Regions from separate parts of the Bacillus sp. JJ1127 genome, predicted to be linked through region 4. Evidence: predicted binding sites of a transcription regulator. Region 4 holds the regulator's gene; each other region holds the start of a gene.

Evidence for each region. Region 4 encodes LexA, which represses DNA repair genes until DNA is damaged. Its sites were predicted from a motif close to CGAACATATGTTCG; they were not measured.
Region 1: a site for LexA is predicted at 1,684-1,697, ahead of V7183_RS09590 (Y-family DNA polymerase). Genes of this name have one in related genera too.
Region 2: a site for LexA is predicted at 1,903-1,916, ahead of recN (DNA repair protein RecN). Genes of this name have one in related genera too.
Region 3: a site for LexA is predicted at 1,121-1,134, ahead of uvrB (excinuclease ABC subunit B). Genes of this name have one in related genera too.

What each region holds. Positions count from the first base shown of each region.
Region 1 is NZ_JBALQK010000080.1:8,211-11,428, reverse strand. Features, by position in the region: gene V7183_RS09605 (hypothetical protein) at 1-695, shown strand, start outside; gene V7183_RS09600 (HU family DNA-binding protein) at 800-1,072, opposite strand; gene V7183_RS09595 (hypothetical protein) at 1,314-1,508, opposite strand; gene V7183_RS09590 (Y-family DNA polymerase) at 1,773-3,038, shown strand; gene V7183_RS09585 (YolD-like family protein) at 3,035-3,218, shown strand, end outside.
Region 2 is NZ_JBALQK010000032.1:2,229-5,446, reverse strand. Features, by position in the region: gene recN (DNA repair protein RecN) at 43-1,782, opposite strand; gene argR (arginine repressor ArgR) at 2,033-2,482, opposite strand; gene V7183_RS04115 (TlyA family RNA methyltransferase) at 2,625-3,218, opposite strand, start outside.
Region 3 is NZ_JBALQK010000145.1:42,797-46,014, reverse strand. Features, by position in the region: gene V7183_RS14930 (SulP family inorganic anion transporter) at 1-533, shown strand, start outside; gene V7183_RS14925 (zinc ribbon domain-containing protein YjdM) at 614-955, shown strand; gene uvrB (excinuclease ABC subunit B) at 1,206-3,182, shown strand; gene uvrA (excinuclease ABC subunit UvrA) at 3,188-3,218, shown strand, end outside.
Region 4 is NZ_JBALQK010000015.1:389-3,606, forward strand. Features, by position in the region: gene V7183_RS02365 (PadR family transcriptional regulator) at 1-237, shown strand, start outside; gene V7183_RS02370 (DUF1700 domain-containing protein) at 242-784, shown strand; gene V7183_RS02375 (DUF4097 family beta strand repeat-containing protein) at 790-1,590, shown strand; gene lexA (transcriptional repressor LexA) at 1,617-2,237, opposite strand; gene V7183_RS02385 (YneB family resolvase-like protein) at 2,380-3,036, shown strand; gene V7183_RS02390 (DUF896 domain-containing protein) at 3,082-3,218, shown strand, end outside.

The DNA of each region.
Region 1 (3,218 bases), on a different contig from region 4:
ATAGGTTTAAGCCATGGCAATTCAAAGCAACTTATCGTAATTACTGGACAAAAGAAACGGCACTAAATGCTTTAAAATGGACAATTGAGGAGAAGGAATGTTTGTCTCGTGCGGAGTTAATAGATGTATATTCACAAAAATGGTTAATAAAACATCGACTTCAAACTCCTTGTATAAAGTTCTGGAAATCAAGTCCGTTTGCTATGTTAAATGCACTATACCCCAATACATTTAAAGAATGGGAGTTTTTTAGAGTACCTTCAAATTACTGGACAAAAGACAAAGCCTTGGATGAATTACGCTGGATTATTGAGGAAAGAGAAAAATTAACTAGAAAAGAATTGTTAAATGTTTTTAGTGGAACATGGATAAAAAGACAAGGGCTAGGTTATCCTTTACAAAAATTTTGGAGTAGTCGTTCTTATGACATGTTAAATGATTTGTACCCAAATCGTTTTAAAGAATGGGAATTAAAGAAAACGCCTACTGGATTCTGGACAGAGGAAAAAGGGCTTGAAGCATTACGTTGGACAATCGAAGAAAAAGAGAAACTAACAAAAGATGATGTATTGCGGATATACAGTGGGAAATGGTTAAAAGAACAAGGACTAGGTTATCCTTTACAAAAATTTTGGAGAGGAAATATAAATAAAATGTTGCAAGATCTATATCCAAAATATCAGTTGAATTATTAGGGATATAAAGGTGTCTAAAAAATGCGACACCTGAAAGTTGAAAAAAGTGTTTATTTTTAATTAAAGAAGGATCTGCGTAAATAGCAGATCCTCTTAGTTATTTATTATTTCACTGCTTCTTTTAACTCTTTTCCAGCTTTGAAAGCAGGAACCTTTGAAGCAGCGATTTGCATTTCTTCACCAGTTTGTGGGTTACGTCCCATACGTGCAGCTCTTTCGCGGACTTCAAATGTACCAAATCCAATGATTTGTACTTTCTCTCCGGCTACAAGTGCATTCGTAATGGAATCTAATACAGCTTGTGTTGCTGCAGCTGCATCTTTTTGTGATAGTTCTGCTTTTTCTGCTACGACTTTTGTTAGTTCTGTTTTATTCATATCTTGCACCTCTTAGTATTGTGAATAGGTGAATATTATAGCGTATTCTATATCACTAAGCAAATAATAGCGCATAAAAAAAGCCCTAGAATACCTAGGGCTTTTAATTAGTGGTAAGTATCAATAAAGTTTAAAATGTTTCCATCCTGCATTAATATTTTACCATATTAGTTAATTAATTCAAGTACTACTAAGAAAATAAGCCTTTGGATGAGAAAATTAGTTCTAAATTACCCCTAACCTATTTCATTTTCGAGGGATATTTCCAATCCCTTTCATTTTGAGGTAGAGTAGGAGCCTTTGATGTCTTTAGTTCCTCAATTTGTTTTTCTATCTTATCCACTTTCTTGTTCATCTGCTCCATCAATTCTCTCGACTCCTTGAATTCAAGTTTAATCTCTGTTAGCAAACGAAGAATAGCATCTCCTTTAGTCATCTTCATAATAAATCTCTCCCTAGACTAATTGTGTTTTTATATTACCCATATCAGAAGCGTTCAAATTTTAATTTATATATTTGTTCCAAACAAATTGGTCGTGTACTCATACTTATTATAATCAAATTCTTTGGAAACTTTAACATAAGTTCTCTCAAAAATATCTCACTTGATACGAACGTATTTTCGTAAAGAGGTGTTGAATATTTGGATTAGATAGGAATATAATAAGAACAAGCGTTCTGATATTAGGAGGATTTAGCTATGTACGATTATTCACTTTGTCCAAATCAAACTATACTTTGCCTTGATCTAGTTTCATTTTTCGCTAGCGTCTCTTGCGTTAAGCTAGGTTATGATCCATTACGAACAAAGTTAGCAGTTGTCAGCGACACCACACGACCAGGTTCTGTTGTATTAGCTGCTACCAGACCGCTAAAGAATATGGGGATAAAACAGGGTAGTCGGCTATATCAGATAGCGAACATGCCAGATGTACATATTGTAAATCCAATGATGGAGACATACATACGTTGTTCAAATTACATCTCAAAAATTATACTAAAATATGTGCCTCCAGAGTTCTATCACCAATATTCAATAGATGAATGCTTTTTCCAAATTGACAGTGTTTTACATCTATTTGCGGATAGTCCTAGAGAATTTGCAAAGAAAATACAACAAGAAATTTATGATGCAAGTCGCATATCTAGTACAGTCGGCATAGGAAAAAACATGCTCATGTCAAAGATAGCCCTGGATGTAGAGTCGAAATATAATGCAGATGGTATAGCTGAGTGGAACTATGATGATGTACCAACAAAGTTTTGGTCCATTCGTCCATTAAGCAAATTTTGGGGGATATCAACGAAAACAGAAGCCAAATTAAATAGAAAAGGAATACATACAATAGGAGATCTGGCTCATTATCCTTTGAAATACTTGCAGCAAGAGTTTGGTGTGCTAGGAACGGATTTGCATCTCCATAGCCATGGAATTGATTTTAGCTGTATTTCCGATACATACATACCAAAATCAACATCCATAGGTAAGAGCCAAATATTAATGCGAGACTATCAAATTGAAGAAATACCCGTAATATTACTTGAGCAAATTGAGGAAGTATGCTATCGCATGCGAATGCAGAATAAACTAGCTCGGACAGTACAATTTTCTATTGGCTATAGCAAAGAGTACCAGGGGGGATTTAGAAAAAATGTTACCTTTGACCGTGCGACGAATATAACGATGGATATCTACAACATTTGTTTGAAATATCTGTTGCAGCTGCATACAGGAGAACCAATTCGAAGTATCAGTATTGCACTGACAAACTTAGTAGATGAAGGGGAAGAACAGATTTCATTATTTGATGACCTAAAGAAAAGAGAGCAGCAGATGAAACTAACAAAAGCTTTAGATGAGATCCGTACTCGTTTTGGAAAAAATAGCGTATTAAGAGCTGTGTCATATATGCCACATTCTACAATTAAGTACAGAAATCAATTGATAGGGGGACACCGAGCATGAAAGAAACACGTATCCCAAGAGGTCGAGGGAAAGAAAAGTGGGCTCCGTTTATTAGTATGCCGGAGCAGTTTGCTGGCTTACACAGAATGATTCATGAACAAACGAAAGTGCCAAAACCAATATTAGATGAGCAGCAAAAGGAAGAGATAGAGCGTGTGTTACATAATGCATATAGAACAC
Region 2 (3,218 bases), on a different contig from region 4:
AAGAATTAAGAAATATCATCATTTGAACAAAAAAGCTATCCATTATTGGATAGCCTCTGCTGCCTGTTTAAAATGATGCGCTTGTGTAAGTAACTCTTTTGCATGCTCTGTCGTCAAATCGGTAATTTCCACGCCAGAAATCATGCGAGCAATTTCTGTTACCTTATCATCTGTGCTTAATACAGTAACTGATGTAATCGTCCGATCATTCGCAACTTGTTTACGGATAAATAAATGTGAATCCGCCATCGAAGCTACTTGAGGTAAGTGCGTAATACAAAGTACTTGTGAGTTTACTGATACACGATAAATCTTTTCTGCGATTGCTTGTGCAACCCGGCCACTCACGCCTGTATCCACCTCATCAAAAATGACAGATGCAACACCTTGATGCTTAGAAAAAATGCTCTTTAAAGCTAGAATAATACGAGACAATTCTCCGCCAGAAGCCACTTTTGAAAGTTGTTTTAACGGTTCCCCTGGATTTGTTGAAATATAAAATTCCACCTGATCATATCCATCTACTGTAAGTTTCACCGGCGTTCCTTCTACAAGAGGATCTTCTGTGTTACCTTCTCTTTTCGTAATTCTCACTTCAAATTTCGTTTTTTCCATGTACAGCTCTTTTAATTCCTGATGGATTGCACTTGTTAAGTGATCTGCAAGTCCATGGCGCATATCGCTTAACAACGTTGCTTCTTTCAAAATTACGCTTTCTAATTCTTTTAATTCCTTTTTCGTCGTTTCAATATGCACATCTTTATTTTCAATCGTAAATATTTCTTGCTCTATTTTATCAGCATACGCTAAAATCTCTTCTACAGTATTTCCATACTTTCTCTTTAGCATACGAATTTCATTTAAACGTGTTTCAATTTCATCTAAACGATTTGGATCATATTCCATCATATCTAACTTTTCTCGAAGCTGATAGGCTACTTCTTCTAACAAATAATAACTATTCGCAATCGAATCGTGATTTTCTTGATATGCCTCATCTAGATGCGTAATACTCTCCATTTGTCCCATTGCGTTTCGTACATGATCCAGCCCTTGACCATCTGCACTTAGGGAACGATATGCATCACCTAGAGCTTTATAAATCTTTTCGAAATTGGAGATTTTTAATCGTTCTTCGGTTAATTCATTTTCTTCATCTACTTTCAAATCCGCTTTACGAATTTCTTCGTGCTGGAATTGAATTAAATCTAATCGATGCGCCATCTGCTGTTCATTCTCTGTTAAAGATTTAAGTTGTTTTTTTAACTGCTCATACTTAGCGTATACACTTTGATATATTTCTAACTGATTCACAATTCGATCTCCATCAAAATGATCGAGCATAAATAAATGACGTTCCTCATTCATTAAATCCTGCGTTTCATGCTGTCCATGAATATCAACCAGTGTTTTTCCAATTTCTTTTAATATACTTAATGTGACAAGCTTACCATTTACACGGCATACACTTTTTCCATTTGCAGCAATGTCACGTTTTAAAATCATCATGCCATCTTCAATTTCAATCTCCAATTCTTCAGCTTTCGCAATACATGGATGTTTGTCATCCTCTACATAAAATAACCCCTCGATTTCAGCCTTCTCTGTCCCATATCGAACAAATTCTGCTGAACCGCGGCCACCAACTAGTAAGCTAATTGCATCAATAATAATTGACTTTCCGGCCCCTGTTTCACCACTTAAAACAGTTAAACCTTTTTGAAAAGAAATATTTAATGATTCAATAATAGCAAAGTTTCTAATCGATAATTCCGATAACAATGCTCCATTCACCTCGTTATAAACTAATCCCCTATTAAGGGCTTTCATTGAGTATTACTCAAATAGTTATACTATATATATAGTATGTATAATTTAATCTTCTAGCCCGCTCCATTGTACCAAACATTTGTTTTACGGGTCAATCCATCTATTTCCTAACCTTATTCTAAGTAAATACTATTTTTCCCATAATAAAAAATATCTTGTTTACTTTCCGCTTTTGGCAAAAAGGTAAACAAGATTCTTTTTGTTACAACATATTTAAGAAACGATCTGATACAACACCTGTATCTTCAGGCGTACGGCAAATAATTAAGCAAGTATCATCACCGCAAATGGTTCCAATAATCTCATCCCACTCTAAATGATCAATAAGTGCTCCAAGCGCATGCGCGTTACCAGGCAATGTTTTTAGCACAAGCATATGTCCTGCTGTGTCTAATTTCACAAACGAATCGACTAGATTACGTTTTAATTTTTGCAACGGATTAAATCGTTGATCTGCTGGCAAGCTATATTTATAGCGGCCATCATGTAATGGCACTTTCACTAAGTGCAATTCCTTAATGTCACGTGATACAGTTGCTTGCGTTACATTAAACCCTTCATTACGTAAAATATCAACTAATTCATCTTGTGTTTCAATTTCTTTATTCGCGATAATTTCTCTGATTTTAATATGGCGCTGACCTTTATTCATACATTTGCACCTCACACTATCTCTTACCATAGTTTAAACATTGGTATACTTCACTTATTTATGTTAACGTATAATCGTTTACTTGTACACAATTGTTTTTACAATCATTATACAATTCCAACAAAAAGAGGAACAACAAATGTTATTCCCCTTTCCCTTTTTGCTTTAAGACTCCGTGTGCTTCCGCAACAACCTGTTCTACAGAAATTAGAGAATGATTTTCGCCACTTTCACGTTCACCATGCCATTTTAGATGAATTAAAAATTCAATATTTCCATCTCCACCTGTAATTGGAGAGAATGTTAAACCTTCCACATCATATCCTTCTTTTATAGCAAAGTCGACAATCATCTCTACAACAGCCTCATGTACTTTCGGATCACGAACAATTCCCTTCTTCCCAACTTGCTCTCGCCCAGCTTCAAATTGCGGCTTAATTAATGCTGCAACATCACCATTTGGAGTAAGAATCGTTTTTAAAACTGGAAGAATGAGTTTTAATGATATAAACGAAACATCAATGCTCGCGAATTGCGGTAATCCGCGTTCTAAATCTGCCGGTGTTACGTAACGGAAATTCGTACGTTCCATAACAACAACGCGCTCATCTTGGCGAAGCTTCCATGCCAATTGATTGTATCCTACATCTAAAGCATAAGATAACTTCGCTCCATTTTGCAGTGCGCAATCTGTAAAACCACCAGTTGATGAACCTATATCTAACATAATTTTATC
Region 3 (3,218 bases), on a different contig from region 4:
GTATGAGTAATATGCTTGTCATATCTAAAGTGCTTCCTGATCATACAAAAAAGAATGAAAAATTGTTACCGGATGTGGTAAATAAGGCACATGATTGTCCACAAATTAGTATTTACACAATAGAGGGCCCACTATTTTTTGGTGCTGCTCAAACATTTGAACAAAATATTTTAGGGACTATTCATTATAAGCCGAAAGTTTTAATTTTACGTATGGGAAAAGTTCCGTTTATTGATACAACAGGAGAAGCATACTTTAGAAATATTATTCAGCATTTTAAAAAACAAGGTGGCGTACTTCTCATCTCAGGAATTCAATCCGAGTTAAAAATAACTCTAGATAAGAATGGATTGTACAACGAGATCGGGGAAGAAAACTTTTTTGATCATACAGGGGAAGCTATTAACTGCGCTCTAGAACATTTGAATACGAAAAAATGTATAGGGTGTAAGCATTTTGCTTTTCATGAATGTACCGGGCTTTCTCAGCAAGTTAATATAATAAATAATAAAACCAATGCATTGGATTTTTAACATTCATTTAATATACAGAGCTTATTTAATTTACTCTTTTAATGATTTTATAAAAGATAAATATGGAGGAAATAAAAAATATGTCTAATTTACCAAATTGCCCAAAATGTAATTCAGCATACACTTATGAAGATAGAAATCTTTTTGTTTGTCCAGAGTGTGCTCATGAGTGGACTTTAGAATCAGAAGCAGAAAACAATGGGAATACAAAAGTTGTTAAAGATGCAAATGGAAATGTATTAAACGACGGTGATTCTGTGACAGTCATTAAAGATCTTAAAGTAAAAGGAACTTCATCAGTTGTGAAAATCGGTACAAAAGTGAAGAATATCCGTCTAGTTGATGGAGATCATGATATTGATTGTAAAATTGATGGTTTTGGAGCCATGAAATTAAAATCTGAATTTGTTAAAAAAGTATAAATGATTTTTCATAAAATAGAATTTCGACCACTACAAATAAATTAATAGCACAGAGCCGATTTATCCTTTAGCGTACAGTTCAAGGAAATCGGCTTTTTCTTTGCAGAATTTTGCTTAGCGTATGAAATTTGCGGTTTGTTTTAAAATGAATGTCGAATTTTTTACCGAATATTTGTTCGTTTCCTTGGTTTTTTTCTGAGCGTTCGTGGTAAAATGAGAATACAGATTTTTTACGAGGAGGTCGGATTTGTTGGAACATCAATTTGAAATTGTCTCAGAATATTCCCCGCAAGGTGACCAGCCAAGAGCGATAGAACAGCTTGTAACAGGGATTAAAAATGGTAAGAAACATCAAGTGTTGCTTGGAGCGACAGGAACGGGTAAGACATTTACGATTTCAAATGTCATTAAAGAAGTGAAGAAGCCAACACTTGTAATGGCTCATAATAAAACGTTAGCAGGACAGCTATACAGTGAGTTGAAAGATTTCTTTCCGAACAATGCGGTGGAATATTTTGTTAGTTACTACGATTATTATCAACCGGAAGCGTATGTACCACAAACCGATACATTTATTGAAAAAGATGCACAAATTAATGATGAGATTGATAAATTGCGTCACTCAGCAACATCGGCTTTATTTGAACGAGATGATGTCATTATTGTAGCGAGTGTGTCTTGTATTTACGGTTTAGGTTCTCCAGAAGAATATCGTGAACTTGTTGTCTCTTTACGCGTTGGTATGGAGAAGGAACGTAATCAATTGCTTCGTGAACTTGTTGATGTGCAGTACGGCCGTAATGATATTGACTTCCAGCGTGGAACGTTTCGCGTGCGCGGGGATGTAGTTGAGATTTTTCCAGCATCCCTTGATGAACATTGTATTCGGATTGAGTTTTTTGGCGATGAGATTGATCGTATTAGGGAAGTGAATGCACTAACAGGTGAAGTATTAGCAGAACGTGAGCATGTGGCAATCTTCCCGGCATCTCACTTCGTTACACGCGAAGAAAAAATGAAAGTTGCCATTGAAAATATTGAAAAAGAATTAGAAGAACGTTTAAAAGAATTAAATGATAATGGCAAGTTGCTAGAAGCGCAGCGGATAGAGCAGCGGACGCGTTACGATTTAGAAATGATGCGTGAGATGGGCTTTTGTTCAGGGATTGAGAACTACTCCCGTCATTTAACGCTTCGTCCAGCTGGTTCAACACCATATACATTGTTAGACTATTTTCCTAAAGATTTCCTCATCGTGATGGATGAGTCGCATGTAACTGTGCCACAAGTAAGGGCGATGTATAACGGAGATCAGGCGCGTAAGCAAGTGCTTGTTGATCATGGATTCCGTCTGCCATCAGCGCTAGATAATAGACCGCTTATGTTTGAAGAGTTTGAAGAGAAAACGAATCAAGTTGTGTATGTATCAGCAACGCCGGGACTGTATGAACTAGAACTTGCACCGGAAGCTGTGGAGCAAATTATTCGTCCAACTGGGCTTTTAGATCCGAAAATTGATGTAAGGCCAATTGAAGGGCAAATTGATGATTTACTAGGAGAGATACAAGACCGTATTGCGAAAAATGAGCGCGTATTAATTACGACATTAACAAAGAAAATGTCAGAGGATTTAACAGATTACTTAAAAGATGTTGGGATTAAAGTAAACTATCTTCATTCTGAAATTAAAACGTTAGAGCGGATTGAAATTATTCGCGATCTTCGCCTTGGTAAGTTTGATGTGCTTGTCGGTATTAACTTGTTGCGAGAAGGGCTTGATATTCCAGAAGTATCACTCGTAGCTATTTTAGATGCGGATAAAGAAGGTTTCTTACGTTCAGAGCGATCATTGATTCAAACAATCGGTCGTGCCGCACGTAATGAAAACGGTCATGTAATTATGTACGCAGATCGCATAACGAAATCGATGGGAATTGCGATTGAAGAGACGAAACGCCGTCGTCAAAAGCAAGAGGCTTACAATGAAGAACATGGTATTACGCCGAGAACAATTCAAAAAGAAGTGCGTGACGTGATTCGTGCAACAGCAGCAGCAGAGAGTGCGGAAGTATATGAAGCGGCGCCTGCTAAGAAGATGACGAAGAAAGAACGAGAAAAAACAATCGCGAAGATGGAAGCGGAGATGAAGGAAGCGGCGAAAGCACTAGACTTCGAGCGCGCAGCTGAGCTAAGAGATTTACTGCTAGAATTAAAAGCGGAAGGGTGAAGATAGTGAGCAAAGATTTTATCGTTGTAAAAGGTG
Region 4 (3,218 bases):
TATGAACTCGTTCAGCAAATCTCTAATAAATTTTTAATATCAGAAGGCTCGGTGTACCCGTTACTCCGTCGGTTAACAAAAGAGGGATATTTTCAAACGTATTTAAAAGAATCAACGGAAGGGCCGCCGCGTAAATATTATCAATTAACAAATCAAGGGGAAGCACAGCTCCATTTACTTGTAACGGAGTGGCGCGATTTTGCTAAAGGGGTACAAGAAATTATTGAAGAGGTGTAATGGGATGAATAAAGAACAGTTTCTTCGCGAATTATCGGAACAGCTTAGAAAGCTACCAGAAGAAGAAAGGCGCGATATTTCATATGACTATGAGGAGCATTTTCAGTTTGGATTCGAAGAGGGGAAGACAGAATCTGAAATTGTAAAAGGGCTCGGTTCGCCAAAAACAATTGCGAAAGAAATGCTAGCTTTATATCGTTTTGATGAGATGAAAAAGGATCCTTCTGCTTCAAACATAACAAGAGCTGTAATGGCAGCAATTGGTCTTAGTTTATTAAATTTTATTATTGTATTAGGTCCTTTAATCGCAATTGTAAGTTTTATATTTGCGCTTTGGGTTGGCGGGATTGCCAATGTAATTTCACCATTCTTTGTAATCATTAAAATACTAATGGGCAATTTCTTATGGCTGGATGTATTTGTTGCTATTACGTTTGTTGGCGTGGGGTTATTGTTGTGCATAGGAGCTTACTACTGTACAAACTGGTTTAAAAATTTTTGTGTGCGCTATGTCAATTGGAATCTCAAAATGATTAAAGGGGGATAGGGAAATTGAAAAAAATATTGTTAGGGGCTGTTGCGTGTATCATTATTGGAGTGATTGGTATATCGCAAACATATACAAAAACAGTAGCTACAGTGGAAAAGGGAGACATGGAAAAGGTTATTAAAAATGAAGCAATTAAGAATGTAGAAATTGCTTTGGACGCTGGAGATGTTACGATTCAGAAAGGGAATGATTCCTCTTTTTATGTAAAACAGTCAGGTAATTTGGAAAACCAAAAAGTTACTATTGATGAAAAAGACGATACATTAAAGGTGCAAGGAAAAGTGAAAAAAGGAATTTCATTTGATTTTTCATTTTTATCTTTTGGGTTTAAAACGCCTGAAATAACGGTTGTTATTCCAGAACGAGCATATCAAGAATTAAAGGTGAATTCATCTGCAGGGAAAATAGAAGTGAGTGATATAAAAAGTGATTATGTAAACGTTTCGACACTTGGTGGGGACGTAGAATTAGAGAAAATAACGGCAAAAAAGGTCGAAGGGTTTTCTGAAGCTGGTGAAATAAAAGTAAAGCAAGTAAGTGGGAAAGTTGTAGCGAAAACAACAGGTGGAGATGTGGATGTTATTGATCATGACTCTAAATACGATGTGGAAGCAAGTTCAACTGCTGGAGATATTGATATTCGTTTACTCGAGAAGCCTCAAGATGCGACTGTCAGTGGAAAGACTTATGCAGGGAAAGTGAGAATTTTTAAGGAAGAAGATAGGGATGTAACGCTTGGAAATGGTAGTGTGAAAATTAATGGAAAAACGTCTGCTGGAGACGTTACAATTGAAGTGAATTAAAAAATAGACCAGAGATGGTCTATTTTTTAATGTAAATCACGATATACGCCAATTACTTTCCCGATAACCGACACTTGTTTTAAAATGATAGGTTCAAGGGAAGAATTTTCCGGTTGTAAGCGAAAATGATCTTTTTCTTTATAAAAGCGTTTTACTGTTGCTTCATTATCTTCTGTTAATGCAACCACAATCTCACCATTGTATGCAGAATGCTGCTGGCGAACAACAACTAAATCTCCATCGAAGATACCTGCTTCAATCATACTATCTCCAGAAATTCGTAACATAAACACTTGATCTGCTCCAGCAACGACGCTTGCAGGAAGTGGGAAGTGTTCTTCTACACTTTCAACGGCTGTAATCGGTAAACCAGCTGTAACTTTTCCGACAATTGGTACTTGAACAACTGATTGTGTGTTTGTGCCAATTCTTTCGTCTCCCAAAATTTCAATGGCTCTTGGTTTTGTTGGATCACGTCGAATATAACCTTTCTCTTCTAGACGTGATAAATGTCCGTGCACTGTAGAACTAGAAGCAAGGCCGACTGCTTGACCAATTTCACGTACGGAAGGTGGATAACCTTTTTCTTGTACTTTTAGTTTAATGAAGTCGAGAATGTCTTGCTGGCGCTTTGTTAACTTTTCCATGTTTTTTAACACCTCGTTTTCTTTTAATTTTCTTATTAATAAGTATAACACGCGAAAAAATATTCTACAAACATAAGTTCGAACAGAATCTGAATTTATGCTAAACTAATAGAAAAATCAAAATGAGGAAGAGGGTTTCAAAATGAATGCAATCATTTATGCTCGTGTAAGTACAACAAAGGAAGCTCAGGAAACATCGTTAGCACGTCAAAAAGATGAATTGTTGCATTTAGCTGATCGGTATCAAATGAATGTTATCAAGGTAATTGAGGAGCAGGCGAGCGGCTATACAATTGAGCGTGCTGGTATATTAGAGGTACTAGATATCATTCGGGATGAACAGGTTGATGTACTACTTATTCAAGATGAAACACGTCTTGGTAGAGGGAATGCAAAGATTGCCTTAATGCACTGTTTACATAAAGAAGGGATAAAAGTGTACACACATACGCATAATGGTGAATTACAGCTTTCAGATTCTGATTCAATGGTACTTGATATTATTGGCATAGTAGAAGAATATCAGAGAAAAATTCATAATTTAAAGATTAAACGTGGTATGCAAAGAGCGGTAGAAAAAGGGTTTCGCCCAGAAAAAAATCTAAAAAATCGTCATTTAAGTACAGGGCGTGAGAAAAAAGAAGTACCAATTGAAGAGATTGTACGTTTGCGCCGAAATGAATTAACATTTGAAGAAATTGCTGCGACACTTCGTGGCTTTGGGCATGATGTATCAAAAGCTACGGTACACCGCAGATACGTGGAGTATACGAAGCAATTGCTTGATAAACAGGACTAACTATTGTATGATAATAATCAGTTTTAAGTAGAAAGGGGATTCGAGATGCTAAGTCACGAACTCGTTGAACGTATTAACTTCTTAGCGAAAAAAGCAAAAGCTGAAGGTTTAACTGAAGAAGAACAACGTGAGCGCCAATCGCTCCGTGAACAATATTTAAAAGGATTTCGTCAAAATATGCT